2 regions of the Brassicibacter thermophilus genome follow, and region 2 is predicted to be linked to the other one. Evidence: a T-box and tRNA genes for the amino acid it is inferred to sense, from the RefSeq annotation. Region 2 holds a T-box; the other holds one or more tRNA genes.
What was found. The T-box of region 2 lies ahead of ileS (isoleucine--tRNA ligase). A T-box ahead of a tRNA ligase gene usually reads a tRNA of that ligase, here a tRNA-Ile.

Region 1: it has a tRNA-Ile gene. The T-box ahead of ileS (isoleucine--tRNA ligase) is inferred to sense a tRNA for this amino acid. The anticodon was not compared.

What each region holds. Positions count from the first base shown of each region.
Region 1 covers NZ_AP042446.1:2,118,564-2,134,061, reverse strand. Annotated here, with positions in the region: rRNA gene ACZ41D_RS10300 (23S ribosomal RNA) at 1-526, shown strand, start outside; rRNA gene rrf (5S ribosomal RNA) at 570-686, shown strand; tRNA gene ACZ41D_RS10290 (tRNA-Asn) at 692-766, shown strand; tRNA gene ACZ41D_RS10285 (tRNA-Leu) at 774-863, shown strand; tRNA gene ACZ41D_RS10280 (tRNA-Met) at 897-973, shown strand; tRNA gene ACZ41D_RS10275 (tRNA-Met) at 984-1,060, shown strand; tRNA gene ACZ41D_RS10270 (tRNA-Glu) at 1,070-1,144, shown strand; tRNA gene ACZ41D_RS10265 (tRNA-Val) at 1,148-1,223, shown strand; tRNA gene ACZ41D_RS10260 (tRNA-Asp) at 1,242-1,318, shown strand; tRNA gene ACZ41D_RS10255 (tRNA-Thr) at 1,320-1,395, shown strand; tRNA gene ACZ41D_RS10250 (tRNA-Tyr) at 1,404-1,489, shown strand; tRNA gene ACZ41D_RS10245 (tRNA-Gly) at 1,500-1,573, shown strand; tRNA gene ACZ41D_RS10240 (tRNA-Arg) at 1,601-1,677, shown strand; tRNA gene ACZ41D_RS10235 (tRNA-Gln) at 1,683-1,759, shown strand; tRNA gene ACZ41D_RS10230 (tRNA-Lys) at 1,764-1,839, shown strand; tRNA gene ACZ41D_RS10225 (tRNA-Ser) at 1,842-1,930, shown strand; tRNA gene ACZ41D_RS10220 (tRNA-Ser) at 1,936-2,026, shown strand; tRNA gene ACZ41D_RS10215 (tRNA-Ile) at 2,046-2,122, shown strand; tRNA gene ACZ41D_RS10210 (tRNA-Trp) at 2,133-2,208, shown strand; tRNA gene ACZ41D_RS10205 (tRNA-Val) at 2,243-2,318, shown strand; tRNA gene ACZ41D_RS10200 (tRNA-Pro) at 2,353-2,429, shown strand; tRNA gene ACZ41D_RS10195 (tRNA-Ile) at 2,441-2,517, shown strand; tRNA gene ACZ41D_RS10190 (tRNA-Ile) at 2,531-2,607, shown strand; tRNA gene ACZ41D_RS10185 (tRNA-Phe) at 2,613-2,688, shown strand; gene ACZ41D_RS10180 (ribonuclease H-like domain-containing protein) at 2,817-3,827, opposite strand; gene ACZ41D_RS10175 (hypothetical protein) at 4,136-4,687, shown strand; gene ACZ41D_RS10170 (S-layer homology domain-containing protein) at 4,747-6,300, shown strand; gene ACZ41D_RS10165 (NUDIX domain-containing protein) at 6,320-6,718, shown strand; gene ACZ41D_RS10160 (hypothetical protein) at 6,773-8,137, shown strand; gene ACZ41D_RS10155 (acyl-CoA dehydratase activase-related protein) at 8,264-9,268, shown strand; gene ACZ41D_RS10150 (CoA protein activase) at 9,240-10,379, shown strand; gene ACZ41D_RS10145 (acyl-CoA dehydratase activase) at 10,354-11,334, shown strand; gene ACZ41D_RS10140 (nucleoside recognition domain-containing protein) at 11,734-12,195, shown strand; gene ACZ41D_RS10135 (nucleoside recognition domain-containing protein) at 12,289-12,753, shown strand; gene ACZ41D_RS10130 (HD-GYP domain-containing protein) at 12,824-13,867, shown strand; gene ACZ41D_RS10125 (hypothetical protein) at 13,921-14,868, opposite strand; gene ACZ41D_RS10120 (hypothetical protein) at 15,052-15,498, shown strand, end outside.
Region 2 covers NZ_AP042446.1:603,126-618,623, reverse strand. Annotated here, with positions in the region: gene fusA (elongation factor G) at 1-1,703, opposite strand, end outside; gene ileS (isoleucine--tRNA ligase) at 2,053-5,160, opposite strand; T-box leader at 5,233-5,467, opposite strand; partial or broken gene ACZ41D_RS02880 (NAD(P)/FAD-dependent oxidoreductase) at 5,529-6,760, opposite strand; gene ACZ41D_RS02875 (BaiN/RdsA family NAD(P)/FAD-dependent oxidoreductase) at 7,136-8,374, opposite strand; gene ACZ41D_RS02870 (YcdB/YcdC domain-containing protein) at 8,477-10,615, opposite strand; gene ACZ41D_RS02865 (uracil-xanthine permease family protein) at 10,899-12,176, opposite strand; gene ACZ41D_RS02860 (vitamin B12-dependent ribonucleotide reductase) at 12,441-14,753, opposite strand; gene ACZ41D_RS02855 (ISLre2 family transposase) at 15,201-15,498, opposite strand, start outside.

The DNA.
Region 1 (15,498 bases), 1.2 Mb from region 2:
CGAAAGTTGGACTTAGTGATCCGGTGGCACCGAGTGGAAGGGCCATCGCTCAACGGATAAAAGCTACCCCGGGGATAACAGGCTTATCTCCCCCAAGAGTCCACATCGACGGGGAGGTTTGGCACCTCGATGTCGGCTCGTCTCATCCTGGGGCTGGAGTAGGTCCCAAGGGTTGGGCTGTTCGCCCATTAAAGAGGCACGCGAGCTGGGTTCAGAACGTCGTGAGACAGTTCGGTCCCTATCCGTCGTGGGCGTAGGAAATTTGAGAGGAGCTGTCCCTAGTACGAGAGGACCGGGATGGACAGACCACTGGTGTATCAGTTGTTCCGCCAGGAGCATGGCTGAGTAGCTAAGTCTGGAAAGGATAAGCGCTGAAGGCATCTAAGCGCGAAGCCACCCTCAAGATAAGATTTCCCATCTTTTTAAAGAGTAAGACCCCAGGTAGACTACCTGGTTGATAGGTCACAGGTGTAAGGATAGTGATATCTTTAGCTTAGTGATACTAATAGGTCGAGGACTTGACCAGGAAAATTCACTGTGCAGTTTTGAAGGCGCAAGCCTTAAAAATATCCGGTGACGATAGCGAGAGGGTCACACCTGTTCCCATACCGAACACAGAAGTTAAGCCTCTCAGCGCTGATGGTACTTGGACGGAGACGTCCTGGGAGAGTAGGTCGTTGCCGGATGACATTCCTGGGTAGCTCAATGGTGGAGCAACCGGCTGTTAACCGGTAGGTTGTGGGTTCGAGTCCCACCCCAGGAGCCAATAAAGTGCCGGGGTGGCGGAACTGGCAGACGCACAGGACTTAAAATCCTGCGATCCCTAAAAGATCGTACCGGTTCGATTCCGGTCCCCGGCACCAATAAAATAAGTATTATATTAATTAAATGTACATCGCGGGGTGGAGCAGTCTGGTAGCTCGTCGGGCTCATAACCCGGAGGTCGCTGGTTCAAATCCAGTCCCCGCAACCATACGAAATATGGCGGCGTAGCTCAGTTGGCTAGAGCATGCGGTTCATACCCGCAGTGTCAGCGGTTCAAATCCGTTCGCCGCTACCAAAAAAACATGGCCCTATGGTCAAGCGGTTAAGACATCGCCCTTTCACGGCGGTAACCCGGGTTCGATTCCCGGTAGGGTCACCATATGGGCGCATAGCTCAGCTGGGAGAGCACCTGCCTTACAAGCAGGGGGTCATAGGTTCGAGCCCTGTTGCGCCCACCATAAAAAAGAATATGATGCGGCCTGGTAGTTCAGATGGTTAGAATGCCAGCCTGTCACGCTGGAGGTCGAGAGTTCGAGTCTCTTCCAGGTCGCCATGCTGGTGTAGCTCAATTGGTAGAGCAACTGACTTGTAATCAGTAGGTTGGGGGTTCAAGTCCTCTCACCAGCTCCATTATTTGAGGAGGGGTTCCCGAGTTGGCCAAAGGGGACGGACTGTAAATCCGTTGGCACAGCCTTCACTGGTTCGAATCCAGTCCCCTCCACCATTTAAAATATGCGGGTGTAGCTCAGTGGTAGAGCCCCAGCCTTCCAAGCTGGTTGCGAGGGTTCGATTCCCTTCACCCGCTCCAAAGTAAAAATTTAAACTAAAGTAATATGCACCTATAGCTCAGTTGGATAGAGCAACGGACTTCTAATCCGTGTGCCGGGGGTTCGAATCCTCCTAGGTGCGCCATATGTTGGGGTGTAGCCAAGTCGGTAAGGCACTAGACTTTGACTCTAGCATTTCGTAGGTTCGAGTCCTGCCACCCCAGCCAATTTGACCCATTAGCTCAGTAGGCAGAGCACCTGACTTTTAATCAGGGTGTCCGGCGTTCGAATCGCCGATGGGTCACCATTGGAGAGGTACCGAAGTGGTCATAACGGGGCGGTCTTGAAAACCGTTAGGGTGCAAGCCCACGTGGGTTCGAATCCCACCCTCTCCGCCAGATATGGAGAAGTACTCAAGTGGCTGAAGAGGCTCCCCTGCTAAGGGAGTAGGTCCTTCACGGGGCGCGAGGGTTCAAATCCCTCCTTCTCCGCCATTGGATGTTGATTATATAGGGGCCTTTAGCTCAGTTGGTTAGAGCGTCCGGCTCATAACCGGCAGGTCCGGGGTTCGAGTCCCTGAAGGCCCACCATTACACCATTAGGGGTGTAGTTCAGTTGGTAGAACGTCGGTCTCCAAAACCGAATGTCGTGGGTTCAAGTCCTGCCACCCCTGCCACTAAATGTTACTTTAATAATATGGGCAATAATATGGGCGCATAGCTCAGCTGGGAGAGCACCTGCCTTACAAGCAGGGGGTCATAGGTTCGAGCCCTGTTGCGCCCACCATAAAAAATTTAATAATTAACATTGCTTTATTTATCGGGGTGTAGCGCAGTTTGGTAGCGCACGTGGTTTGGGACCATGGGGCCGGGGGTTCGAGTCCCTCCACCCCGACCATATAAAGGAATGGGCTTGTAGCTCAGGTGGTTAGAGCGCACGCCTGATAAGCGTGAGGTCGGTGGTTCGAGTCCACCCAGGCCCACCACAAATTAAAATAAGGGCCTTTAGCTCAGTTGGTTAGAGCGTCCGGCTCATAACCGGCAGGTCCGGGGTTCGAGTCCCTGAAGGCCCACCATATATGCCCAGATAGCTCAGTCGGTAGAGCAGGGGACTGAAAATCCCCGTGTCGGTGGTTCGATTCCGCCTCTGGGCACCATTTAAAACCCTATGATTAATTTCATAGGGTTTTTTATTATGAATCAATTTTAATTGTAAATTATTTAAATATTTTCCTAATATTTAATTTTAAATAGTTTTAAATTAAATATTAAAATATAAAAAATTTCATATGTATTTCATAGATTGCTTAAGTATTGCTTTTATAATATTTTTTAAGTTTTCTGAAGCTATAATATCACCATATTGTATTAATAATATGCCTTTAGGCAGCTTATATTTTGTAGTATCAACTATATGTTTAGTGAATGGATAATCATATTGACTAATATAATAACATTCTTTTCCATCTGACAACTTACTTTTTCTTATTTCAAAATCAATAGTTAAATTACCATCTATAGGTAACCAAATAAAGGAATAATTTTCAGAAAAATAGATTTGTTTTTTTAAATTTAATTTATCAGTGTTGCATTTAACACTGAAATAATTTTGATTGTTTAATACATTTTGTATGTTTATGTTTAGCAATTGTGTTTGAGATTTAGTACTAATATTGACATTAAAGCTTATTTTATTTTCGATATAATCAAATATTTTTAATAAAAATTGAAGATTATAGACATCATCATAATTATGTTTTAATATTAGTTTTTTAAGATTATAATCATTATTTTTTTCATAATTTTTATATAGGGTTATAACATCCTTACCTGAAATTGTGTCAGTTCTATTGATTTTGAGAAACTTTTCAATTGTTTTTAATTTAAGGTTATCTACATTAAGAAATTGTTTGTAATTTTTTAGTATATTTAAAATATCAATGCTTTGTACCTTACTAATATTAAAATTTAAGCCAAATTTGCTGCATCTATCATTTATGAACGGAATATCAAAATTATTTCCATTATATGAAATAAAATAATCAATTTTATTTGCAACTTTTATGAAATTACGTAGGAGATCCAATTCTTCCTTTGAAGACTCTGCAAAAAATTGATTGATACAAATATTATCGTTATGTACAATTAATAAACCAATTAATATAATATTATTATACATATGGTTAAAACCAGTTGTTTCAATATCGATAAAGCAGAAGCTTTTATGGTTAAGTTTATCTACTAAATGTTGTGGTATATACACTTTTTCTTTTTGATTAAATTTAATTATTTCCATAAAAATACCTCCAGCAATATTAATATATCATATATTTTGATTATTAGGATACATTACTATAGACTATTTATTAGATTTTATATTTTATAATTATAAAGTTTTTTAAAACAAATTTCTAATTTGCTAGGTTGAATGAGAATATGTTAGAATTGAAGTATAAACCTGTTTGCCTATAACATAAATTAGAAATTGCGTTCATAATATAAATGTGAGATAAAATACTTTTTAATATTTTCACATTATTTATATGGTTGTTGAAGGCATGATATAATGAGTAGAAATGAATAAATTATACAGAGGGTGATATTATGAACGTAGTTGAATTGTTAGAATATAAGCTTACTTTAGCAGAAAAGATTTGTAATGATAAATTTCAAAATGATGTAATGCTTATATTTAATAATTTTAGTCAAAAATCTACAAAGTTAATAACTCAAATGATTATAAATGATATTAGAAAACATAGTTATATAGGAATTATACTTGATAGTAAATTACTTAGAACATACTGTACTATGTATCTCGGCTTAGCGTGGAGTATGTATAGGCAAGGGAAAAATATTCAAATAAAAAATAAATTAATAGATGAAGATAATATTAATGAAAAAAAACAAGAAAATAAAATAAAAAATTTTCTTGTTGAAAATAACTATTGTAGTGAATTAAAGGAAATTTCAATTAGATATTTTAATTTATATATTTCTAGACATTTAAAAGATATAATTAGTCGTATGGAAATTACTAATCATCCTAATGTAAATAGTGAAGAAGATCTAAAAAAAATAATGATCGATGATTTATATTATTTTGCTTATAGAACAGTAATAATTGGAATTTACGATGAGTATAATAAAAGTTAAAATTACTATAAATTATTTTGTTTATGTAATTAAAAAAATAAATATAAGGGGTATCAAATATGGAGAAAAAAAAATACATGATTTCTGTACTATTAGTTTTGATGTTATTAACTTTATCTAATTTTTCATTTGCAGGGACTTATTTTCTTGATGTATTTGGACATTGGGCTGAAGAAGACATTATGTGGGGAACAAATGAGGTTAAATTATTTAAAGGGTATGAAGATGGTACATTTAAACCTGATAATTATATAACAAGAAGTGAGTTTATATCAATTTTATACAGAACTGCTATTAAGAGTAATGTTATGGATAGTACATTGTCTGAGGAGTCAAAAATAAATGATGATTTTCAATTAGATACCTTAAGGACAAGTTCTTCAGATGGCTATGGAAAAATAGAAGAGGACATAAAAGAAGAAATTACAGAAAAAGTAACAGAAGCTAATACTGGTTTGTTATATCAAGATTTAGACATGAATTTTTGGGCATACAATGATATTTTAGCTATAAAAAATTATATTGATCGAAAGAATGAGCAAATAAATTTTGAAGATATTTTTCCTGGTAATAAATTTTATCCTAATAAATATATTACTAGAGAAGAAGCAGCTCTATTGACATATTTTTATACTACTCCACCAATTGTATGCAAAAATAAACAATTTAGTGACCTTGATAATGGATATAAATATTATGATATAATTAGAAATTTGGTAGATAATGGAATAATTACTGGATATGAGGATAATACTTTTAGGCCTGAAAAAAATATTACTAGAGGAGAATCAGCTACCATAATAAGGAGAATATATATGAATATGAAGTACTTCCGAGACGACTATCTTAACGATATATATTTAATTAGTAACGAATATATTGACAGTACTCCTTTATTTGGCGACTATGAAAATATAGAATTAACTAATGACGACTTTCTGTATAAAAAAGCAATTTCAAGTTTAGAATATTTAGATTTAGTAGGTAGAATTCCATATGAAGAAATGCATTTATATGATTTAAATCCTTTAGATACTTTAAATAGTTTAAAAGAAAATAATTACTGGAATAGGTTAGGAATAGATTATTATATATTCAAATATGGAAAGTTAGAACGTGAAGAAAAGTTAGATATATATAGAGAGATATTAGAACAATATTTGAAAAGAGATGATATAAAAGATTACGAGTCTTTGCTAATATTTAATGAAGGATTAGCTTTAAATGATGACCTTATAAATATGTTGCCTGCTGTTGAAAAATGGAAAGAAAATTGTGTTGACCGGGAATCAAAATATAATGCTGTTTTTATTATGACTAAGATATTAGTTAATTCAAATAGAGGAGAAGAAGCTCTTATGTTGTATACAGATGATATTTTGGAAGAATCGATAGATATTAAATTTTACTATATTATCAACAAGGCATACGTGCTGATAAATTTAGATAAGTTTGATGAAGCTAAAGATGAATTGCAAGAAGGATGGAATACTTTAAAGATGGACAATAATTATTTTAAATATAAAGAAAAGTATGAAGATGTATTAATTGGAAGTATAAAAAAAATAATGATGACTAATCCAAATATGGAGAGCTGTTCTGATTCACAATAATACTAAGGAGAAGATATTCATGTTTAGAATAATTATTAAAGCTCTTATCTTTAAAGGTGATAAATTATTGCTCATAAAAAGAAATAAGAAGTCTGATTTTGCAGGTGGGTGTTGGGATATACCAGGAGGAAAGATGGAGTACAAAGAAACTCCTGAAGATGCTTTAAAAAGGGAAGTATACGAAGAAACTGGATTAAATATAAATATTGAAAATATAATCAGTATAAGTTCAGGTATTAATGAAAAAAAGAAAAAACAATATATTTCCATAGTTTATTTATGTAAGTATAATTCAGGAGATATATTATTAAGTGATGAACATACAGATTATATTTGGTTAAATATAAATGAAGCTGAAAGTTATGAAAAAATATATTATATAGAAGATGCTTTGAACAATATTAAAAATAAAATTTAAGAATATTTTTGGTATATTATAGAGAAATAGATTCAAAATTGAGGGGAGATAAACATGTTAAAGGGAAAAACAATAGAAAGTGAATATACAGAGCAAGATATGTGCAGGAACAATTTATCTGATGATTATAATAAGTTTTTCAATGAACAAATAAGAGATCTAGCAACTATAAGCTACTATAAAATTGCTGAAGAAATAGTAAAATACTATGAGTATTCAAATGATGAAATTATTAATAAAAGTGGGTCCGAAAAAGAAAAACTTGTAAAATTAAAAAATAATATTTTATTACAAATTTTAAAGGCAACAGAAAGTGAGTTGCCTTTTAACAATGATATAGAAGAATTAAAGGAACTAAGAAGGGAAATAGTAACAAATATTAAATCTTTAAATTCATATATGAATGAGATTTTGTATTATAATGAAATATTAAATTATTTAATTATTAGAGAAAATATTAAAAATAATGTTTTACAAAATGAAGAAATAAATGTTCAAATATTTATTCAAGAGATATATAGATTTATAATTGTAGACACTAATAGCATATTCTTTAAAATTAGATCATTAATAAGAGTTTTGCCATTGAAGATTGCTAAAGCTAAATATTATGATATTTTAAAAAAATCTCTTATCAAGGAATTGCAAGGAAGTAGTTGTGAAACAATTGACTTTAAAATAATTAAATATAAACAATTGTTTAATGGAACAATGACTCATGAGTATGGTGTTAAATACGATAAATATTTTCGAGAAACACAAAAATATAAAAATATTGATTTAAAAAAACTAAGTTTGAATGAATTAAAAGAAAATGAAATATTAACTGCCAGGACTTTTCTTGAAATGAATAAGTTAGCTAGAACTATAGCTAACTGGGGACTATTAGTTAATAATTTAATTTGTGTAAATATGCTTAATGATAAAGAAAAGAAATTGATAGTTGATAATAATAGATCATTGCATAATAAATTAAAAAGATATTTAAATACAAAAGACAAAAAATTAGGAAACAATATTAAGGATATTTGTGACATGAATGTTCATAAGCTTGAAGATAATATAAATGTTAGAGATAATACTAATCTAATTAAGCTTCAAGAGATGTTATTATATCAAAATGATTTAAGCCTTGAAACTGAAGAGGTAGTTATAACACAAAATAAACGTGCAGATTTCAATTATTTAGATCAGTCTATTGATAATCTTATTCAATATATTGATAGAAATATAAGAAGTATGGATGTGTTGCAACGAAAAATAAGAATGAGAAGGCTGTTATCTGCTATACCTGAAGTATTTGATAGTATTGAAGATTTTATGATTTATGTTTCTGACATATTAAATTTCACATCTTCTAAAGAAGAGTTATTAATGATTGTCAATGATATAAAATATGTTATGGACAATTTTAAATAGTTGTCAGAGGTTGTTTATTATAGAAAATCCTGAGGTTTTATCCTTGGGATTTTTTTATTTTTTGCTTTGTAAAGTATATAAAATAATGTGTATGTCTATAATAAATAGATAGATTGGAGGGATATAATGACAAAAAAAGTTGGAATTCCGCGAGGACTATTTTTTTATGATTATTATCCTATAATTATCAATTTTTTTAGAGAATTAGGAGTAGAAGTAGTATTATCATCAAAAAGTAATAAAAATATACTTAATCAAGGGGTTGCTAATTGTGTTGATGAAGCGTGCTTACCTGTAAAGGTTTATCATGGACATGTAGTTGATTTAATAGGAAAAGTAGACTATATATTTATACCTAAAATAATGAGCACAAGAAAAAAAGAGTACAATTGCCCCAAAGTCCTTGGTTTGCCGGAGATGGTTAAGAACTCAATACACGATTTACCACCTATTATTAGTCCTACAATTAATCTTAGGAAATCAAAAAGAAATTACATTAATTCAATTATTGAAGTAGGAAGATATTTTACACAGAATACTTCCATGATTAAAGAAGCATATGAAAATGCCTTTGAAAAATATACAGAAATTAAAAGGTATATTTATAAAACTAAGACTATACCTATCAATATTATCAACAACTATGATAGTTATAATTTTGATAAAATATTAAATTTCAATAAAAATGAGTTAACATTATTAGTTTGCGGTCATCCATATAATATATTTGATGAATATATAAACATGAACATAATAAACAAATTAAAGAAACAGGGAATAAATACTTTAACAACTGAAATGGTAGAATCGAAATATATTGATAAATACATAAATGAATTACCTAAAAAAATGTTTTGGAGCTCTGGTAGGAATATAGTTGGAGCGTCATTTTATTTAATTGAAAATAAAATGATTGATGGGTTGATATATATTTCTTCTTTTGGATGTGGACTTGATTCTATATTAATTGAATTAGTTCAAAGAAAAGCTAGGAAAAGACAAATTCCATTTACATTATTTACACTTGATGAACAAACTGGTGAAGCAGGAATAAATACTAGACTAGAAGCATTTATAGACATGATGAAATGGAGGAATAATAATGAAAATAACATTTCCACACATGGGTAATGTTTATATTGCAGGAAAATCAATAGTTGAAGATTTGGGGCAAGAAGTTGTACTGCCACCTAAATGCAGTAAGAGAACATTAGAACTGGGGACAAAGTATTCTCCTGAAACAATATGTCTTCCTCTAAAAATTAATATTGGAAATTATATTGAAAGTATTGAAAATGGAGCAGATACAATATTGATTACAGGAAGTTGCGGACCATGTAGATTTGGATTTTATCCAACTATCGAACAAGAAATTTTAAGAGATCTTGGATATGATGCAAATATCGTTGTATTTGATGTATTTGAAGGTAATCCTATAAAACATATAAAGAATATAGGAAAATCTTTTAATATACAGCCGGGAGAGTTTAAAGGTGGTATTATGTATAATACAGCAAAGATTATTAAGGCTATTAGTAATGGTAAAAAAGTTTTATATAAATCAGACAAACTTACCCACTATGCAAATATTAAGAGAGCTCATGCTATTCACAGTTATTTAGTGGATAAAGTTATGTTAGACTATTACAATGAATTAGAAGAAGTAAGAGGTTCTCAAGAAATTTTAAAATTGATAGATAAAACTTTTGAGAGATTAAATAAGATTCAAGAAAAAAAACAAAATAGTTATTTAAGGGTAGGTATAGTAGGAGAAATATACACATTGATTGAACCTTTTGTAAATTTAGAGATAACCACTAAATTAGCAAATATGGGAGTTGAACCTTATATGGCTTTGACTCCAACAAAATGGGTAAAACATCACCTAGGTCTAGGACTTATAGGTATTAGTGAGGAAAGAAAAAAGTGGAAAGCTGCTAAACCATATCTTAGCACTTTGGTTGGTGGTCATGGGCGAGAAACCATAGGCAGTACAGTTATATATTCAAAGATGGGATTTGACGGAATCATTCAAGTTTATCCTTTAAATTGTATGCCTGAAATTGTTGCAGAAAGTATAATGCCTACTATTTCAAAAGATTATGATATACCTATTTTAACATTAATAGTAGATGAAATGACTGGTGAAGCAGGATACTTGACTAGAATCGAGGCGTTTATCGATCTATTAAAGAAGAGAAAGGAGCGATTTAAGAGTGGACCAGTTTTACTTAGGAGTTGATGTGGGTTCTGTTAGTACAAATATAGTTTTAATGACTGATGATAATGAAATTGTCACAAAAAAATATCTTAGGACTCAAGGGAAACCTATTAAGATTTTACAACAAGGACTAAGAGAAATAAAAAATGATTTTCCTAAAATTAGGATAAAAGGGGTTGGTACTACTGGTAGTGGAAGGTATCTTGCTAGTATTATACTAGGTTCTGATATTGTAAAAAATGAAATTACTTCTCATGCTATTGCTGCATTGCATTATTTCCCAAATGCAAGAACAGTTTTTGAAATTGGAGGACAGGATTCCAAGATTATTATATTAAGAGATGGAATAGTTACAGATTTTGCTATGAATACAGTATGTGCAGCAGGTACTGGTTCTTTTCTTGATAGGCAGGCAGGAAGATTAGGAATAGATATAAGTGATTTTGGAAAGCTTGCATTAAAATCTAAAAATCCAGTGAGAATTGCAGGTAGATGTGCTGTTTTTGCAGAATCAGATATGATACATAAGCAGCAACTTGGACATAATCAAGAGGATATAATAAGGGGATTATGTGAAGCATTAGTAAGAAATTATCTTAACAACGTAGGAAAAGGCAAAGAAATAGAACCTCCTATAGTTTTCCAAGGAGGAGTAGCAGCAAACGAAGGTATAAAAAAAGCATTTGAGCAAACATTAAATACTGAAATATATATACCAAAACATTATGATGTAATGGGTGCTATAGGTGCAGCTATACAAGCTAAGGCAAAGGTTAAAAATAATATAGAAACTGTTTTTAAAGGATTAGAAATAGCTGACACAAATTACCAAGTAAAAGGTTTTGAATGTAATGGGTGTGCTAACATGTGTGAAGTCGTAGAAATATATGCTAATCACAAGGTTATAGCTAGATATGGAGATAGATGTGGCAAGTGGACTAATTCATTAAAATCTAGTAATCAAGAACTTGCGTGAGAGGTATGATAAAAAAGATTTAGCTTTATAAGCTAAGTCTTTTTTTGTGGATTAATATATAAGTTGTGATTTTATATATTATTTTTTAGGAAACTAAACTACAATATTATAGAAATTATCAAATTATTTTATTAGTTATCACAATATGGTAAAATTAAAAAATTTATAACTTCTAAAATTTTTGACATGAGGTAATCATATAATTTTACTTTATGTAAATGATAAGGGAAATTCTTTTAAAAGGTTTTCCTTTATTTTTATTAGATATATATTGTGCTATAATTAATAATTGTAGAACAAAATATTTTAAAAGAGGTAGTAAATTGCATGAATATCTAAGATATTTTTTATGAAATTTTTTCCTATAAATAAGTATAGAGACAATAGGGGGCAATATATTTGGATAAATGTTTAAAGAAAGATATACCTATGAAAAAAAAGTGGAATTATAAGAATACTCTAATTAATGGTTTGAAAAATGGGTTGAGTACTTTATGGGTTTTGACTAAAATTATAGTTCCTGTTTATTTTTTTGTCACATTTTTAAAGTATACTCCTATATTAGGAAAAATATCAGATTTATTTGAACCCTTAATGAAGTTAGTAGGTTTACCAGGGGAAGCAGCGATTGCACTGGTATTAGGTAATTTTGTAAATTTGGCAGCTGCAATTGGAGCAATAGCTTCTTTATCTTTAAATGCTAAACAAATAACTATAATTGCAGTTATGCTTTCTTTTTCTCATAGTTTATTTTTGGAAACTGTAGTTGCAAAAAAGACAGGTGTAAGTGTCGCACTGATTATAACTACAAGAGTTACTTTATCTATCTTATCAGGAATTTTATTAAATATTTTACTATAGAAAAAATATAATTTTCTAAAACCAGGAACTTGCATAATTATTACAAGGTCAAAATTTTTTAAGTATTAAAATAATGATAAATTGGAGGATAAAATGGATTATATTCAATATTTTAAGGAATCATTTTTAGGAAGTGCTGATTCGGTACTATCTCTTGCAAAAATAATAATACCTTTAATGATTGTAATGGAAGTTTTGAAAGACTTAAATATACTAGATAAGTTAACTAAAATATTTGCACCTATGACTAAACTTTTAGGGCTTTCGAGTAAAGCTACATTTCCGTTAATTGTTGGCCTTTTCTTAGGATTATCCTATGGAGCAGGTATAATAATTAAAAGTGCTAAAGATTATAAGCTATCAAAAAAGGATTTATACTTAATAATTATATTTTTAATATTATGTCATGCTGTAATAGAAGATACATTGATATTTTCTGCAATAGGAGCAAATGGGTGGATGCTTTTAGCAATTAGACTTGCAATAGCAATGATTTTAACAGCTTTTTCTGCGAAATGTATCGATAAAATTGTTAGAAAAAACAAGAATTTTATGTAAAAAAAGAGGAAAATTAATATATTTGTAGAATTAATTAAATAATACCATCACTATTAATGGAGGTGATAGATTGCCACTCATTGCTATAAATGAAGCTTTACCTGGAATGATAGTTAAAAAACCTATAGAAAGTCCATTTTCAGGTGCTATATTATTAAATGCTGGAACTATTTTAAATAATAATAATATTTTTAGAATCAAAGATTTAGGTATTAAATACATAGAAGTTGTAGAAGCAAAAAATTCAAATAATGACTATATTATAATAGACAATAACAAATATTTAGCAACAAGGAACGAATTAGTCAAAGAGACAAAAAAAATTTTTAATCAAGTAAGGATAGGAAAAAAAGTTATTATAACTGAAGTAAGCGATACTGTAAATGATTTAATATTAGAAATAACGAAAAGTAATAATATATTAGGAAAGTTAAGACAAATTAAGGATGACGACGACTATACTTATAGGCATTCGATAAACGTTTGTATGCTGAGTACTATGATTGGTAAGTGGCTTAATTATTCAGCTGCAGACTTAAAGCAATTATCTTATGCAGGCTTATTCCACGATATAGGCAAGTATAAAATTCCTGATAATATTATAAAAAAACCAGCTAAGCTAACACCAGAGGAATATAATAAAGTAAAAAAACATACAATATTTGGATATCGTATTTTAAATGAAACTGTAGGATTAAGTAAAACGGTTTCACTTGGTGCTTTACAGCATCACGAAAGAGAAGATGGGAGTGGATATCCATTTGGAATTAAGTCTGAAAAAATCCATGAATTTGCTAAAATTATAGCTGTATGCGATGTTTTTGATGCTATGACATCAGATAGAATATATAAAAGAAAGATTTCTTCTTTTTCTGTTGCTGAATATATAGCTGATAATAGTTTTGGTGCATTAGACCCTAAAATATCAAGGTTGTTTTTGGATAATATTTCGAAGTTTTATGTAGGAAATATAGTTAAACTTAACACTGGGGAAATTGGAAGAGTAATTTATGTTCACAAGGAGATGCCAACAAGACCTGTAGTTAAAGTTGATGAAAAATATGTTGATTTGTATAAAGATAGTTCTATTAAGATAACTGAGGTTATAAATTAAAAAGCCTAAGCTGTTTTATATAGCTTAAGCTTTTTTCAATATATCTATTAAAATTACTCTTCTTGTGTTTGTTCAGAAGAAGTAATATTTCCGCTACTGCAATGTCGAGAGCTTTCGTCAATTTGTTTTGGAAATAAACTTGGAAAAGTAGAACATATTGGTGATATTTCAGCTGATAATTGAGGAAATCCTGTTGAAAGTACGCATAATTGAACAGGAACAACAATTTTCTTTTCACACGCAATACATAGTGCTATTAACAAATTAGCTCTTACACATCCTGTAGCAGGGTCTATAACCATATCTCTAATGATACTGTTTGTTGCTAATCTAGCTTCACAGTTTACATTGCAAAACTCTGCAAATCTAGGTAAATATGCAGTATTATAAACTGAAGGTATGCATAGTTCGAAGAAATTTGTTAAGACTAGTGGATTATCTTTTGGTGCAATCTTAACATTAGCTTTTAAAGTAGTCTTACATCTAGTGTCACAATTATCAGTAAATAATACATCAATTTCTACTAATACATTTCCTGTTATTTCAACATTTTGTGTACCAAAAATTGGTGTTCCTTTACCTTCTTCATCACAATCGTGTGTATCTGTATAAACTATTTTTTCGCTAAATTTTCCATCTGGGCCAACTACAGTTACATCTTTTCCTTTACTTTTTACAAAGTCTCCACCTGAGATTATTGTATCAGTGTTAATTTTTAAGTTCCTTGGGTCACAAATATCATCAGGATTAAAGAACTTTTTACATCTAATATCCAATACTTGAATTATTCTTGCGCCTTCTCCTAAACATGGTAATAATTCTTGGTTTGGTGCAGTTTTAAGTCCTTGAAGATTAAATAAAGCTGCATCATATACTTTTTGAACATATATTGGTTCGGCTTTAACATTCCTTAAAGAGCCGTCAAATTCACAGCCGGTAGTTGCCGTACAACATTTATCAGGAAGAGCAAGATTTAGTTGTTCTTTATTTATTGGCTTCATATATTTTCCCCCTTTATAAATAATGTAATATTTATTTCTCAATGTTAGTATATTCCTTGCTTTAAATATTTGTTACATATATTAATAATTGAACGACAAAATATATCAGTGTATTATAGAATATTTCTTTAGCTATTGAATAGGATATAAAAGAATAATATTAATTCATTTGGGGTGATTTGCATGGCTTTTTATAACGATAAAGGATATATTATCAATGATAGCTTATCTAATGTACATGTAATATTAGAAAGTAAAAACTTTATTAAACTTTACACTTTTAATGCTGAAAAAAATAAATCGAAAGAAACTATCTTGGTAGAAGAAAAAATAAATGAATTTGATGTAACTATAGATAATAATGACATAATGTATCTTGTTTATCAAACAGTAGATGGTAGCCTTTGGCTGCTAACTATTAATAATGGAGAAATAAACAAAAGTATTTTAATAGAAGGTCCGGTTCAAAGAATGTATAATTTAAACATTTTTATTGGTGATGATATAAATATAATATATTGTGTACCTAGCGAAAAAACAAAAGACGAATATAGAATTCTTCACCATTGTTACAATGGTGAAGAATGGCAAACATTAGAAGTTGGAAATATAAAAGTTAGAGAAATAATT
Region 2 (15,498 bases):
TCAACAGGGTGATAAGAACCATCAAATAACGTAGCTTTCACATTCACAACTGGATATCCAGCTAAAACTCCCTTTTCCATACACTCTCTTAGTCCCTTTTCTACTGCTGGGAAATACTGCTTTGGTACTGCTCCACCAAAAACTTCCTCTTCAAAAACAAAATCTTCTTCACAAGGTTCAAATCTAATATGAACGTCCCCATATTGGCCTGCTCCACCTGATTGTTTTTTATGTTTACCTTGAACACTTGATGTACCTTTAATTGTTTCCCTATAAGCTACCTTAGGATCCGACATTTTAACATCAACACCAAATATACTCTTAAGCTTACTTGCTATAATAGTAAGGTGCATATTTCCCTGACCGCCTAAAAGTAATTGCTTAGTTTCATTATTTCTTTCAACAATAAAAGTTGGGTCTTCATCAGTTAATCTATGAAGAGATGAACTCATCTTTTCTTCGTCACCTTTTGATTTTGGTTCAACTGCCATAAATAAACATGGTTCAGGGTATTTAATAGGTTCGTAACATATAGGCGCATCCTTAGCACATAAAGTATCACCAGTTTCTGTGTATTGTAGTTTAGCTATAGCACCAATATCTCCTGCTACTATTTTATTAACTTCTATTTGATTTTTCCCTCTTAGGAAGAATAACCCCCCATTCTTTTCATTTTCATCCTTATTGGAATTGTAAATGTCATCATCTTTTGATAAGCTACCTGAGCAAACCTTAAAGAGCGATATTTTACCAACAAATGGGTCTACTATTGTTTTGAAAACAAAACCTGAAAATGGTTCTTCAATACTACACTTTCTTTCTATTTTATCAGTAGTACCAGGTTTAAATCCTTCAAATTTACCTCTATCTAATGGAGAAGGTAGATAATTTAACATCATATCAAGAAGAACGTCTATACCGATATCCTTAAGTGCAGAGCCTAATATCACTGGCACTAAATCGCCTTCTAATATTCCTTTTCTTAAACCTTTTTGTATTTCTTCCGGAGTAAATTCTTCTCCTTCAAAAAATTTTTCCATTAACTCTTCATCTGTTTCTGCTACTGATTCTATTAATTGTTCTCTTAATGTCTGTGCATTTTCTGCTAAATCTTGGGGTATATCAATATCTTTTACATCTTTACCACTATACTCTTTTCCTTTCATAGTAACTATATCAACAAATCCTTTAAAATTTTCATCTTTGCCAATAGGTAAAGCAAAAGGAACTACCTTATTTCCAAATTTATCTTTCAAATCATTAATCAGTTTTTCATAGTTAATATTTTCTTTATCCATTTTATTTACAAATATTAATGTTGGAATGTTTCTTTCATTCAAATATTTCCATGACTTTTCTGTACCTACTTCAACTCCAGAAGAACCATCAACCATTAAAACAGCTCCGTCAGCTACTCTTAATGCCCCATAAACTTCTCCTACAAAGTCAAAATATCCTGGTGTATCTAAAATATTAATTTTAGATTTTTTCCATTCTATAGGAATTAATGATGTACTTATAGAAAACTGTCTATTGTTTTCTTCTTTACTGTAGTCAGAAACTGTGTTCCCTTCTTCGATTTTCCCTTTTCTTTTAATAATTCCTGCCTTAAGTAAAATAGATTCTGTTAAACTAGTTTTTCCGCAGCTGCCATGTCCTAAGAATGCTATGTTTCTGATTTGATTTGTTTGATATTCTTTCATATATTTTCCCCCTTGCCTAGCTTTATATTTTTTCTGGCTTTTATCTTTTATACTAATTTATTCTACAATATTTTATAAATTCCTTTACAAAATATTGTATATATACATAGTAAAAAATAATACTGGTTTTTAACATTCATAGAAAATATTTCATTGTTTTATTATATTCAAAAAAAGCGTTATTTATAATGTTAAATTAAAAAATCGTTTTCACAAAAATTAAATAGAATTTCCTTATTTACAAATATATCATAAAATTCTCTTTAATCCAAATGTTTTTTATATAAAAAAAAGAAAATTGCATATTTAAAAAGGTATACCTTATAAATAAAGATATACCTTTCTTTTTTTACATTACTTTTTCTAATTTTATGCCAGTTTCATGTCCGTTTAAATCTTGCTTTTCAAAGTCTGGACCTGATACTTTCTCTATACTTATAGCTAATGTCTCTTTCATGATATAATCTTTATGCACTTCTACGGCATTTGCTATCTCTTCGTCTCCATCGTAATATATTTTTATATTATCCATCATTTGATATCCGTTATTTTTCCTCATCTGCTGAACCTTAGATATAAATTCTCTAGCATATCCTTCATCTAAAAGTTCTTTTGTAAGGTTTGTATCTAAGATTACAAACAAATTGTTTTCCATAGCAACATTAAATCCTTCTTTAGCTGATATGTTTATAGAAACATAATCTTTAGTAACTTCAAAGTCTTCTCCATCGAGGTTAACTGTAATAGTTTCTCCGTTCTCCAATTTAGGTGCTACTTCAGAAGAATCAAGATTAGAAAGCACTTTAGCAAAAGTCTTTACTTTTGGTCCAAGAACAGGCCCAGCAACTTTGAAGTTTGGCTTTAATGAAAAATTCATAAACTGATTTAAATTGTCCTCAAAAATTACCTTTTTAACATTTAATTCTTCTTTTATTAATGGAACCAAATCAGAAATAAGCTCTTCATATTTTCCATCTATCAATACTTCACTAATTGGCTGACGCACCTTTATCCTTACAGATTCTCTAGATGCCCTTCCAAGTGTAACTAAATCTCTAACTAAGTCCATTTTCTCTTCAAGTTTATTATCTATCATATCTTCGTTGAATACTGGATATTCACTTAAATGAACTGAAACTTCTCCTGTTAATTTTCTATAAATCTCCTCTGATATATAAGGTGCAAATGGAGCAATAATCTGTGATAAACCTTTCAAAATCTCATAAGTAGTCTTATATACAGCTTTTTTATCTTCAGTAAGTTCAGTAGCCCAAAAACGTCTACGTGAACGTCTAATATACCAGTTGGACAAATCTTCATTAATAAACTCTTGTATCCTTCTTATAACTCTAGTCAAGTCGTAAACATTTAAATCTTCTTCTACAGCCTTCAAAAGATTATTATATTTTGAAATAATCCATCTGTCTAACTCTGTCCTGTCTTTATAATCAACATCAAACTCTCTTGGGTCTATATCATCAGTATTTGCATATAGGGTAAAGAAATTATAAACATTTTCTATAGTTCTAAAGAATTTACTTTGAACTTCCCTAAGTCCGTCTTCATCAAATCTAGTTGGAGTCCAAGGTGGAGACACATAAAGTAAATACCATCTTAAAGCGTCTGCTCCATACCTGTCGAACAAATCAAATGGGTCTACAGTATTCCCTTTAGATTTAGACATTTTTCTACCATTTTTGTCTAAAATATGAGCATTTACTAAAACTCTTTTATATGGTGATTTGCCTGCTACAAATGTTGATATAGCAAGTAATGAGTAAAACCATCCTCTTGTTTGATCTATTCCTTCACAAATAAAGTCTGCAGGGAATAGTTCTTCAAAGAAATTTTCTTTATTTTCAAAAGGATAATGATGTTGTGCAAATGGCATTGAACCACTATCAAACCAACAATCAATTACATCCTTAACTCTAGTCATTGTCCCACCACATTTTGGACATTTTATATGAACATTATCAACATATGGTCTGTGTAATTCAATGTTTTCATCTATATCTTCTATTGCTTTTTCGACAAGCTCTTTTCTCGAACCTACACTTTCAGTATGCCCACATTGACATCTCCAAATATTTAAAGGAGTTCCCCAATATCTGCTCCTTGAAATAGCCCAATCATTTAGATTTTCAAGCCAATTACCAAATCTTTTTTCTCCTACATAATCTGGATACCATTCAACACTATTATTATTCTCGATAAGCTTATCCTTAAGCTCAGTCATCTTAATGTACCAGCTTGGTTTAGCATAATATAATAATGGAGTATGGCATCTCCAGCAGTGAGGGTAGTTGTGACCTATTCTTTGTTTTTTATAAAGCTTGCCATTTTCTCTTAACCATTTAATTATCTCTGGGTCTGCGTCCATTACAAACATACCCTTCCAAGGTGTATCAGTATATTTCCCCTTATCATCAACAGGTTGAAGAACAGGTAAATCATATCTCCTTCCAGTATTGTAGTCATCTTCACCAAATGCAGGTGCAGTATGGACTAATCCTGTACCGTCTTCAGTAGTAACATAATCAGCTAAAGTAACGAAAAACGCCTTTTTATCAGTTTTTATAAAAGGCATAATCTGTTCATATTCCATATACTCCATGTCTTTACCTTTTAATTCTTCTAAAACTTCAAATTCACCTTCTATTACTTTTGAAGCTAGTGTCTTTTCTACATAATATACTTCTCCATCTTCTGATTTAACTCTTAAATAAGTTGCTTCAGGATTTACAGTAATACTTACATTTGAAGCCAATGTCCACGGAGTAGTTGTCCATACAAGGAAATATTCGTCCTTATCTTTAAGCTTAAACTTAACTATAACTGTATCAGTCTTTATCTCTTCATAGCCCTGTGCTACCTCATGAGAAGCAAGTCCTGTACCACATCTTGAACAATAAGGGAGAATCTTATGTCCTTCGTACATCAAGCCTTCTTTATTAAATTTGTCTAAAAGCCACCATACTGTTTCAATGTAATCATTATCGAGAGTAATATAAGGATTATCTAAGTCTATTAGATAAGCCATCCTCTTAGTCATTTCTCTCCATAATCCTTCATATTCAAATACAGATTCCTTACATTTTTTATTAAATTCCTCAATACCATAGTTTTCAATATCTTGCTTATCTTTTAAACTTAATTTTTTCTCTACTTCAATTTCTACAGGAAGACCATGAGTATCCCATCCTGCTTTTCTTTCTACTTTGTAGCCTTTCATAGTCTTATATCTGCATACAGAGTCTTTTAATGTTCTTGAAATAACGTGGTGTATACCAGGTCTACCATTTGCTGTTGGAGGTCCTTCATAAAAAATAAATGGTTTATTTCCTTCCCGAATTTCTACACTTTTCTTCAAAAGGTCAATATCGTCCCAATATTTTGATATCTCTTTTTCTCTTTCACATACCGGTAACTTTGAAAGCTCTTGAAATTTTGCCATGTTTTCACCCTTCCTCTTTTAAGTATTGTTCAAAAATTATTCTCTTGTAAATAAAAACCCTAAGCCAAAAGACTTAGGGACGAATTTACCGCGTTACCACCCAAATTATAGGATAAATCTAATTAAATAGAATATTATCCTATCACTCATTATACTTTAACGCAAGTATACGAGAAACCCTACTAAAAATTTCAGGTTTCCAGCTCAAAGGTGATTTTCATAAGGGAGCTCATTATAATCTCTCACCAAAATGATTATTTCTCTGTAAACTACCTTCCCTTACTACTGTCCTCGTCATAGCCATTACTATTACATTTTGAGTATTAGTATATCAAACTACACTTTTTTGTCAAGTAAATTTTATGCTTTTAAAGTTCATAAATCTTTTCAGCCACTCGTATTCCATCAACTGCAGAAGACATTATACCTCCTGCATATCCTGCACCTTCTCCCATAGGATATAATCCTCTAATATTGGATTGGAATGAATCATCTCTTTTGATTCTTATGGGTGAGGAACTTCTTGTTTCAACTCCTGTCATAATCGCTTCATAATCTTTGAAACCTCTAATCTTTTTATCAAAATACAATATAGCTTCCTTTATAGTTTCAACAACATAACTTGGCAAACAATCTCTCAAATCAGCAAAAACTACACCCGGTTTATAAGTTGGTTCTACTTTACCAAATTTGGTGCTTACTCTATCATTTAAAAAATCTCCAACTAACTGTACAGGAGCAAAATAATTATTTCCTCCTAGTTTAAAAGCTAGTTCCTCCCACTTTCTTTGAAATTCAACTCCTGCAAGAGGATGATTACTGCCATAATCTTCTGGATTAACCCCAACAAGTAAAGCAGAATTAGCATTTTTGCCATCTCTTTTATATTCACTCATCCCATTTACCGCTATTCTATTTTTTCTGATGCTGCTGCTACTACATATCCCCCAGGACACATACAAAAAGTATAAGCAGATCTTCCATTCTTTGAATGATATGAAAGTTTATAATCAGCTGCCCCTAGTTTATCATGTTTGTAATATTTGCCATACTGAGCTATATTAATAAATTCTTGAGAATGCTCAATTCTTACCCCTATTGAAAAAGGCTTCTGAATTATATTAACTCCTTTTTTATATAACAAATCAAATGTATCTCTAGCACTGTGTCCTATCCCAAGTAAAACTTTATCTGTCCTTATTTCTTCTGAATCATTAATAACTAAGCCTTGAATTTTATTATCTTTTATTATAAAGTCTGTAACTTTTGAATTAAATCTAACTTCTCCACCGTTTTTGATTATCTCATTTCTTATATTCTTAACTACTTCCTTTAGAATATCCGTCCCAATATGAGGCTTATTTGTATAAATTATTTCCGAAGGTGCCCCTGCCTTTACAAATTCTTCCAAAACAAATCTACATCTTTTATCGTTTATAAGAGTAGTGAGTTTACCATCAGAAAATGTACCTGCACCTCCCTCACCAAATTGAACATTGCTTTCAGTGTCTAACTTCCCGTTTGTCCAAAATTTATTTACTTTTTTCGTCCTTGTATCTACATCATCACCTCTTTCAAGTAAAATAGGTCCATATCCCATCCTTGAAAGCATTAACCCTGAAAATAAACCGGAAGAACCAGTACCTACAATTATAGGACGATATTTTATATTTTTATTTTTTGGCTTAGGAAACTCATATTTCGTATCTTTAACATTAGTAACCCCATTTTTAATTTTACGCAATACTACTTCTTCATTTCTAATATCTACATCTACAGTATAATTAAAATTTATGTCATCCTTTCTTCTAGCATCTATTGATTTTTTGTGTATAGTATACCCTTTTAAATCTTCCTTTTTAATTCTTAATTTTTTAATTATTTTTCTCTCTAACTCGCTTTCTTCATCATTTAACGAAAGTCTTATATTTGAAATTCTAAGCACAATTACTCCTCCTAAAAACTTATCTTTATGTTATATTGCTGCATTTTTCCCTGCTACATATCCTGATGACCATGCCCATTGAAGATTAAAACCTCCACATTGCCCATCAATATCAATAATTTCACCAGCAAAATATAGTCCATTAACCTTTTTTGATTCTAATGTATTTTGATTTATTTCTTTAGTATTTACTCCTCCAGCAGTAATCTGTGCATCAGGCCAAGACTTACTTCCTTTTATAGTAAATCTCCAGTCAGTCAAGAGTTTAGCAATCTTTCTTATATCCTTTTTAGAAATTTGAGAAACACTACATTTGATATCATTTATACCAGACTCTCTTAATACCACATTAATCATTCTTTTATTTATCAATCCTACTAGGCTTAAGTTAATTTGTCTATTAGGCATTATATCAAACCTTTTGATTAAATACTCGTAAAGTTCATTTTCACTTTTTGTAGTTATCATACTCACCTTTAATATAGGTTTCTGTCCTTTGTTTAGTAGCTCTACAGCTTTCCTGCTTATCTGTAGTATTGGAGGACCTGATATTCCATAGTTAGTAAAAAGTATATCCCCTTTATCTTTTCTTATACTTTTATTATTATTTAACAATTCTACTTCTCCAACGAATTTGACACCCTGTATCTGTTTAAAAAAATCTCCTTCTAATTTTAATTTTACTAAACCTGGAAAAATATCAATTATGCTATGTCCAAACTTTTTAGCGAGCTCAAATCCATTTCCATCTGAGCCAGTTGAAGGTTTGGCCTTACCGCCTGTAGTCAATATAACTTTATCTCCTTTAAATATCCTACCATCTTCTACTTTTACTTCAAATATATTTCTAACTTTTTTTATATCCTTGACATATGCATTACATATTCTAGTTATCCCTAAATCATCTAATTTATATAATAATACATCTAACACACTTGAAGCCTGATCTGACATAGGAAAAACTTTGCCTTGGTTCTCTACCTTATGAGCTATGCCTAGCCTTTCAAAAAAGTCTATAGTATCTTTAACTCCAAACTGAGAAAATACACTGTATATAAACTTTGGATTTTTGCCATTATAGTATTCAACTTCTTCACCAAATATATTGGTAAAATTGCACCTTCCATTTCCAGTAGCTAATATCTTTTTTCCTACCCGTGAATTTCTTTCTAATATAATAGGCTCTGCTCCTGCTTCCTTAGCTGAAATAGCAGCTATAAGCCCTGAAGCTCCTCCACCTACAATAATTACTTTTGTTTTCTTTGCCATAATAAAACTCCTCTTTAAAAATTAAAAGTCTTCTTATATAATATAGAAGACTTTTTTATTATATCAATTTTCCCATATGAATAAAAGATTATGCAAAATATCTTATCTTACCAAAACATTTAAAAAATTATATATCATCAAGGCAGCTTCTTCCTTTTTAATTTTGTCAAGTGGATTTAGTAATCCATTGTCTGCACTTACTATTCCTAGTCCATACGAAATAGCTACACTTCCTAGTTTTTCAGGAGATATCTTATCAGCATCTTTAACAGGTACTATGTATATATCTTTTATCGATGCCAATTCATCATATCCTAATGCTCTTACGATAAATACAAGTGCATCCTCTTTTTTAACTGTAGAGTCTGGATTTTTTTCCTCTTCTTTAATAATCCCTCTATCAATAATATATTCATATAAATCATCATCATATGAACCATCTTCTAAGAATGGTATATCTCTATATGGATATGTGGCTTTTGTTAGTAAGTATAAAAACTCCCTTTGTGTTATATATTCTCTTGGTTTAAATTCTTTTGTAGGAAGAGAAATACCGTACTTTGCTAATTCTTGTATTTCTTTTTCAGCAATACTACATTCTATATCTGTATATTCAACAATTCTCTCGTCAATGAAAATTTCTCCATTATTTTTTAATATATTACCTGTTCTTGGGTCAACATTTAATGGTACATATTTCCCCATTGTGTATATAAGCTTAGTTTGTCTTTGATTATCAGTTGAAGTTTCATACGATCCTTCCTTCTTTTCATAATCATATATATACATCAAATTCATACCTGCTTTTTCAAATATAATCTCATGAGCCTTATCCCTTGAAATTATATCATCAGCAGATGGGAATTCCCCTTTATACCACTTGCATTGATATCTAGTTACCTCGCCAGTTACTGCATTTACTGTTATATCAAATCCATCTTCAAGTACATAAGCTCCATTTACTTTCCTAACAAAATTAAAGCTCTGTGTTAAAGGTAATTTTTGTTCGGTATCATTTAAATAAATAACTGGTTTTCTTAAAACTAATCTTTCTACCATATCAAATTTATCAGGTTGATATTCTTTTATAAAATCTTCTGCTATTTTAAGGCTTTGTTGTTCATCATACTTTGCTACGTCGTCTTTTTCAAAAGAAGTGGATTTATAAAAATATTTTATTTCTCCCGTTTTAGCATCTAATCTAACTGTAGCTGATTGATAATTTTCTTCATCTTCGTTTTTAAAGTTTATGTCCCAAATAAAATCTTCATTATTTAGTCTATCTTTATACAATCTAGAATAATTAATTTTTAAGTCTTGGCCTATATTTAGTTTCTCCCTAGCCATTTCTTCAGCTTTTTCTTTTGAAAGCATTTCTTTAATATTTTCTATGGCTTCAATTTCTGCTTCTGTAAGTATTTCTTCATAGCTATATGCATTTGTATCACCATCTTCTATTTTTACTTCTTGCTCCCTGAAATATATAGGATAATATTCATTTATTATCTTCCCAGTTTTAGCATTAATAACTCCAGGCTTAATATTTGAATATACAAGGTAAGGTTCTACTTTATCTTTCTCCCATTTATACTTATAAACAAGGTCTAACCCTAATTCACTTGAATATATTTCTTTGGCTTCATCTAATGATAAAATATTATTTGTACCTAAAAATGTCACATCTTTATCCCAATTAAGATAATACCTTCTAACATTTTTTGAATATTTATCTATGCTAATACTGACATAATTATTTGGAAAATCTACACCATTTTCTCTCCTTACATATGTTATATCATAATCATTGCTATAAATACTTTCTGGATAGTTATCTTTTTCATAATACAAATGGTCTAAATAATCAGGTATTATTTTTTCAATAAATTTATCAGCTATTTCCTTTGCTTCTTCTCTGCTTATTTTATTTTGAAATGTAATTGGTACTTCTTCATTGTAAATATAATGGCTATAACTAGTTATTATCCCGTCAGAGTCTACATTTACATATATTTCTCCTAATTCACCTTGGCTATCACTCCATCTAAGGTTATATTGTTTTTCTCCACCGTATTCCCTTATGTCATATTCAAACTTGTCATATTCTTCTCTTATGTTTAGTAATTCCTTTACTTTCACTATAATTTCTTTTAGTTCTTCATCCTGTTCAGCTTTTGCAAAACTAGGGGTAAATATACTTATAACAAGCATTAAAGACAAAATTATCGAGACTGTTTTCTTCATGATTTACACTCCTCCTTATTTTTAAAATTAAGAAAATTGAATAATATGTATAGACAAATACCTTCAAAAGCTAAATTATCACACCTTGAATTATATACCTTTATGGCAGCTTGTTCTAAAATTAGAACTTTTATCTCTATATACATATACTCAAACTTTAAGTCCTTTATATAATAAGACGATAACTTTTAAAAAATGTTCCTTAATTTTTTAATAAAATAAAAGCACACTGACTACTATCATCAGTATGCTTTATCTGAAAAATTATACAAACTTTTATCTTTTATGCTACTTTCTTTTCTTGTATTTTCCCTCTGTTTAATACTGCATTTAATACAACTCCTACTATTGCAGCGAAACTAAGTCCTTTGATTGCTACAGTTTCTGTAACTGGTATTCCTATTATTATTCCTAACCTTTTTTCTATATATGATGAACCTAAGCCTAATATCAGTATAGCTGCCATAACTATTATGTTTTTAACATCAAATTTTACATTATTATTTTTTATAGTTTTAACCCCTATTAAGGATATCATACTAAATAACATCAGACTTATTCCACCCATTACTGGAGTTGGTATTGTATTTAAAAATACCCCTATTTTAGATACAAATCCCAAAAGCATTGCAAATACTGCTGCAAGTCTTAATATTGAAGGGTCATAGTTTTTAGTTATTGCAAGTACTCCAGTATTTTCTCCATATGTTGTATTTGCAGGACCTCCTAAGAAACCAGCAACCATTGTTGCAAGGCCATCTCCTAATAAAGTACGATTTAGTCCTGGATCTTCTATGAAATTCTTTCCTACTACCTGTCCGTTGGTAGTTATATCTCCAATATGCTCCATAAATACCGCTAATACTACTGGTGCTATAATTGCTATAGCTCCTAAATCAAATTTTGGTAATGTAAATCCCGGTACTGATATAAACTTAGCTTGACTTATTGCTGCTGTATCTACCAATCCAACACTTAATGCTACAGTATATCCTACTATTACGCCTATGAGTATAGATAATTGTTTTACAAATCCCTTAGCTTTCAATGTAATTGCTAAAGCAGTGAGTAATGTTATTGCTGCAATCATAAGATTTCCTGAAGCCATTCCATATGCTGTAGGTATAAGATTTAACCCTATAACCATTATCATTGGTCCTACAACTTGTGGAGGTAAATATTTCTGTATCCTCTCAACTCCTATGCTCTTAATCAATAAAGAAACTATTACATATAACAGTCCAGCTATTATTATTCCACCTTGAGCATAAGCTAGATCTCCATTATATAATTCTTTTACGCTAAGAATAACTGGTATGAATGCAAATGATGATCCTAAAAAAACAGGAACCTTTTTCTTAGTTGCGAAGTGAAATATCATTGTCCCTAGTCCTGCTGAGAAAAGTGCTACTGATGGATCTAATCCTGTCAATATTGGTACTAAAACTGTAGCTCCAAACATCGCTATCAAATGTTGTAATGCTAAAATCACTCTTTTTGATCCCACTAAAAAGTCACTTTGTGCATGAATACTTTTTTCTTTCAATACATTTTCTGACATAAAAAAACCTCCTTTATATTTTTTACAATACCAAGGAGAAATTTAACTCTCCCCTTTTCGGCCTCTCTGGACCGATTTAAAAGGTACTGTATATTTTTTGTGCATAAAAAAACTTCTTGCCAACTGGCAAGAAGTCATAATAATCCTTCTAATACATACGACTAAATCTTGCCAGCCTCTCTGGACTGACTTAAAGATTTCTTATACACTTGAATGAATTATAACATTATTTGTTTAAAAAATCAAGAAAAATATTTTAAAAATTTAACCGCACTTAGAATACCCACAGTTTCTACATATCATACATCCACCTTCGTGTTCAACAACGCTTCCGCATTCTGGACATATTCCTCTGTCATTATATACAGAATTATCTATACTAGCTCCAATTTCTGGATTAATAATATTTTGGCTAATCTCTTGTTTTTCATCTTCCTGTTCTATTTCCATAGCTATGTCATTTACATTTGTATTGTTTACTTCTACATAAGTATTCATAACTCTTTCAAGTGCCTTTCCTATTGCATCTGGGCATGACAATACCTTTATATCTTTCTTAGTAGCTCTTTGCCTCAAAGTTGAATGGCATCTGATCCCTTTTAGCTGTTCAATGATTTCCTTCACTTCCATTCCAGATCTTAAAGCTATAGATACAAGTCTACTTGTTGCTTCACTTTGACTAGGACAACCGCCTGCTCTTCCTACATTTGTAAATACTTCACATATTCCATTTTCATCATAATTTACAGTAATATAAAGATTACCACATCCAACCCTTACCTTTTCTGTCATACCTTGAGTAATTGATGGTCTCTGTCTAGGTACTATTTTATTATTTGTCTGCTCTTTTTTATCTTCTTTTTTTGTTTTACCTGTACTTAAAACTTGATTATATCTGCTTCCATCTCTATATATCGTAACTCCTTTGCATCCAAGCTTATATGCTAATTCATACACTTCCTTGACATCTTCTTTAGTAGCTTCTTTCCTAAAATTAACTGTTTTAGATACAGCATTGTCTACATATTTTTGAAATGCAGATTGCATTCTTATATGCCAAACTGGTGATATATCGTGAGCTGTTACAAATATTCTTTTTACATCCTCAGGTATCTCTTCTATATGTGCTAATGTACCTTCTTCAGCAATTCTTTCCATAAGTTCTTTAGTATAGAATCCTCTTTCTTTAGCTACTTTTTTAAAATATGGATGAATCTCTAAAAGTTTATCATTATCCATAACATTTCTTACAAAAGATATAGCAAACAATGGCTCAATACCACTACTTGTTCCGGCTATAATACTTATAGTACCTGTAGGGGCTATAGTAGTAGTTGTTGCATTTCTTATTTTAATTCCTTTTTCTTTATATATGCTATTATCATACGCAGGAAATGTTCCCCTTTGTTCTGCTAACTCCATAGATTTTGCTTTTGATCTATCATCTATAAATTTCATTATTTTTTCTGCAATATTAACTGCTTCTTTAGAGTTATAAGGTATCCCTAAGTAAAATAACAAGTCAGCGAAGCCCATAATTCCAAGCCCAATTTTTCTTGTTGCTCTAGTAGTTTCTGCTATTTTTTTCAGTGGGTACTTGTTAACATCTATAACATTATCTAAAAAGTGAACAGCATTATCAACAGTTTTACCAAGTTTGTCATAATCTACCTCGTATTTATCCCCAACCTTAGTTAACATTTTAGATAAATTAATAGAGCCTAAATTACATGATTCATATGGAAGCAGGGGTTGCTCCCCACAGGGATTAGTACTCTCTATTTCACCTAATGCTGGAGTAGGATTATCTTTATTCATCCTGTCTAAGAATACAATACCTGGCTCTCCACTACTCCAAGCCATATCAACTATGTATTCAAAAACTTTTCTAGCATTAAGTTTCCCCATAACTTTTTTAGTATGAGGATCTATTAAATCATAATCCTCGTTATTTTCTACTGCCTTCATAAAAGCTTCTGTAAGTCCGACACTTATATTAAAATTAGTTATTTCTTTTATATCTTTTTTACAACCAATAAAATCCATGATATCAGGGTGATCTACTCTTAATATACCCATATTAGCTCCTCTTCTAGTTCCACCCTGCTTTACTGCTTCTGTAGCAGAATTAAATACTTTCATAAAGCTAATAGGTCCTGACGCTACCCCTCCAGTAGATTTTACTGTAGATCCTTTAGCTCTTAACCTTGAGAAACTAAAACCTGTACCTCCACCGCTCTTATGTATTAAAGCTGCATTTTTTATAGCATCAAATATTCCTTCCATAGAATCTTCTATTGGAAGCACAAAGCAAGCAGATAGCTGTCCTAAATCTCTTCCTGCATTCATCAATGTAGGAGAATTAGGAAGAAATTCTAATTTGGTCATCATATCATAAAAAACAGCTTCTGTTTTATTTATATCAGCATTTTTATCATAAATTTTATCAGCTTTAGCAATATGTTTTGCTACCCTTTTAAACATTTCTTCTGGAGTTTCAATAACATTTCCTTCAATATCTTTAGCAAGATACCTCTTTTCCAATACCACTTTAGCATTTTGGGTAATCTCCATCATTTTTTCCTCCTCAATCACTATATTTTGTGCTTGTGTCTAATATGCACCCTAAATATTGTATCACTAGCACGTAAATTTTGCAAAACTTTTTTTATCCTTGATACTGTCAAGTAAAAGTTGGCAAAATTATTATTTTTAAATTTAATCATCCAATTTTGCTGTTTTAATTATGTTTTTATGCCCGATAGGGCAAGAGTATTCTATTTATACTTTCTACAATTTTAAAAATAAATTTACATATACTTTACAATGATTTCAAAATTGTTATTCTATAATACTAGACTTATGATTATAGAATAACAATAAGTCTGAGAGCCCTATTTTTAGGTCTAATTCTATTTATTCATCAGTATTAATGCTCTATTATGTTGTATTTTTTTAGGCTTATATTAGAGCATAGGTATCGTATGTTAGCTTATTCTTTTAAGTTATATAATATATTAGATATTAAAAACTTAGGTTCATTTGACTTGCACATTTGCAACCTAACATGTCCTTTATGGCTTTTCTTCCGTTAGTTACTGAACATTGACTAAATGGCATGCTTGCTCTTTTGTGTTTGTATATCTTGCTTTTCTTTGGCTTTTTATTTACTTCTGCTGCTGTTAATCCTACTTTTTCTATTATTTCTTCAAGCTTTTCTTCTTTTATTTCTTTGTTCAGTAGTGATTTTATTGTTGTTGCTAATTCTTTGCTTGCTTTTTCTGCTAGTATCTTGGCTAAGTTACTGGCTCCTTGTATTGAC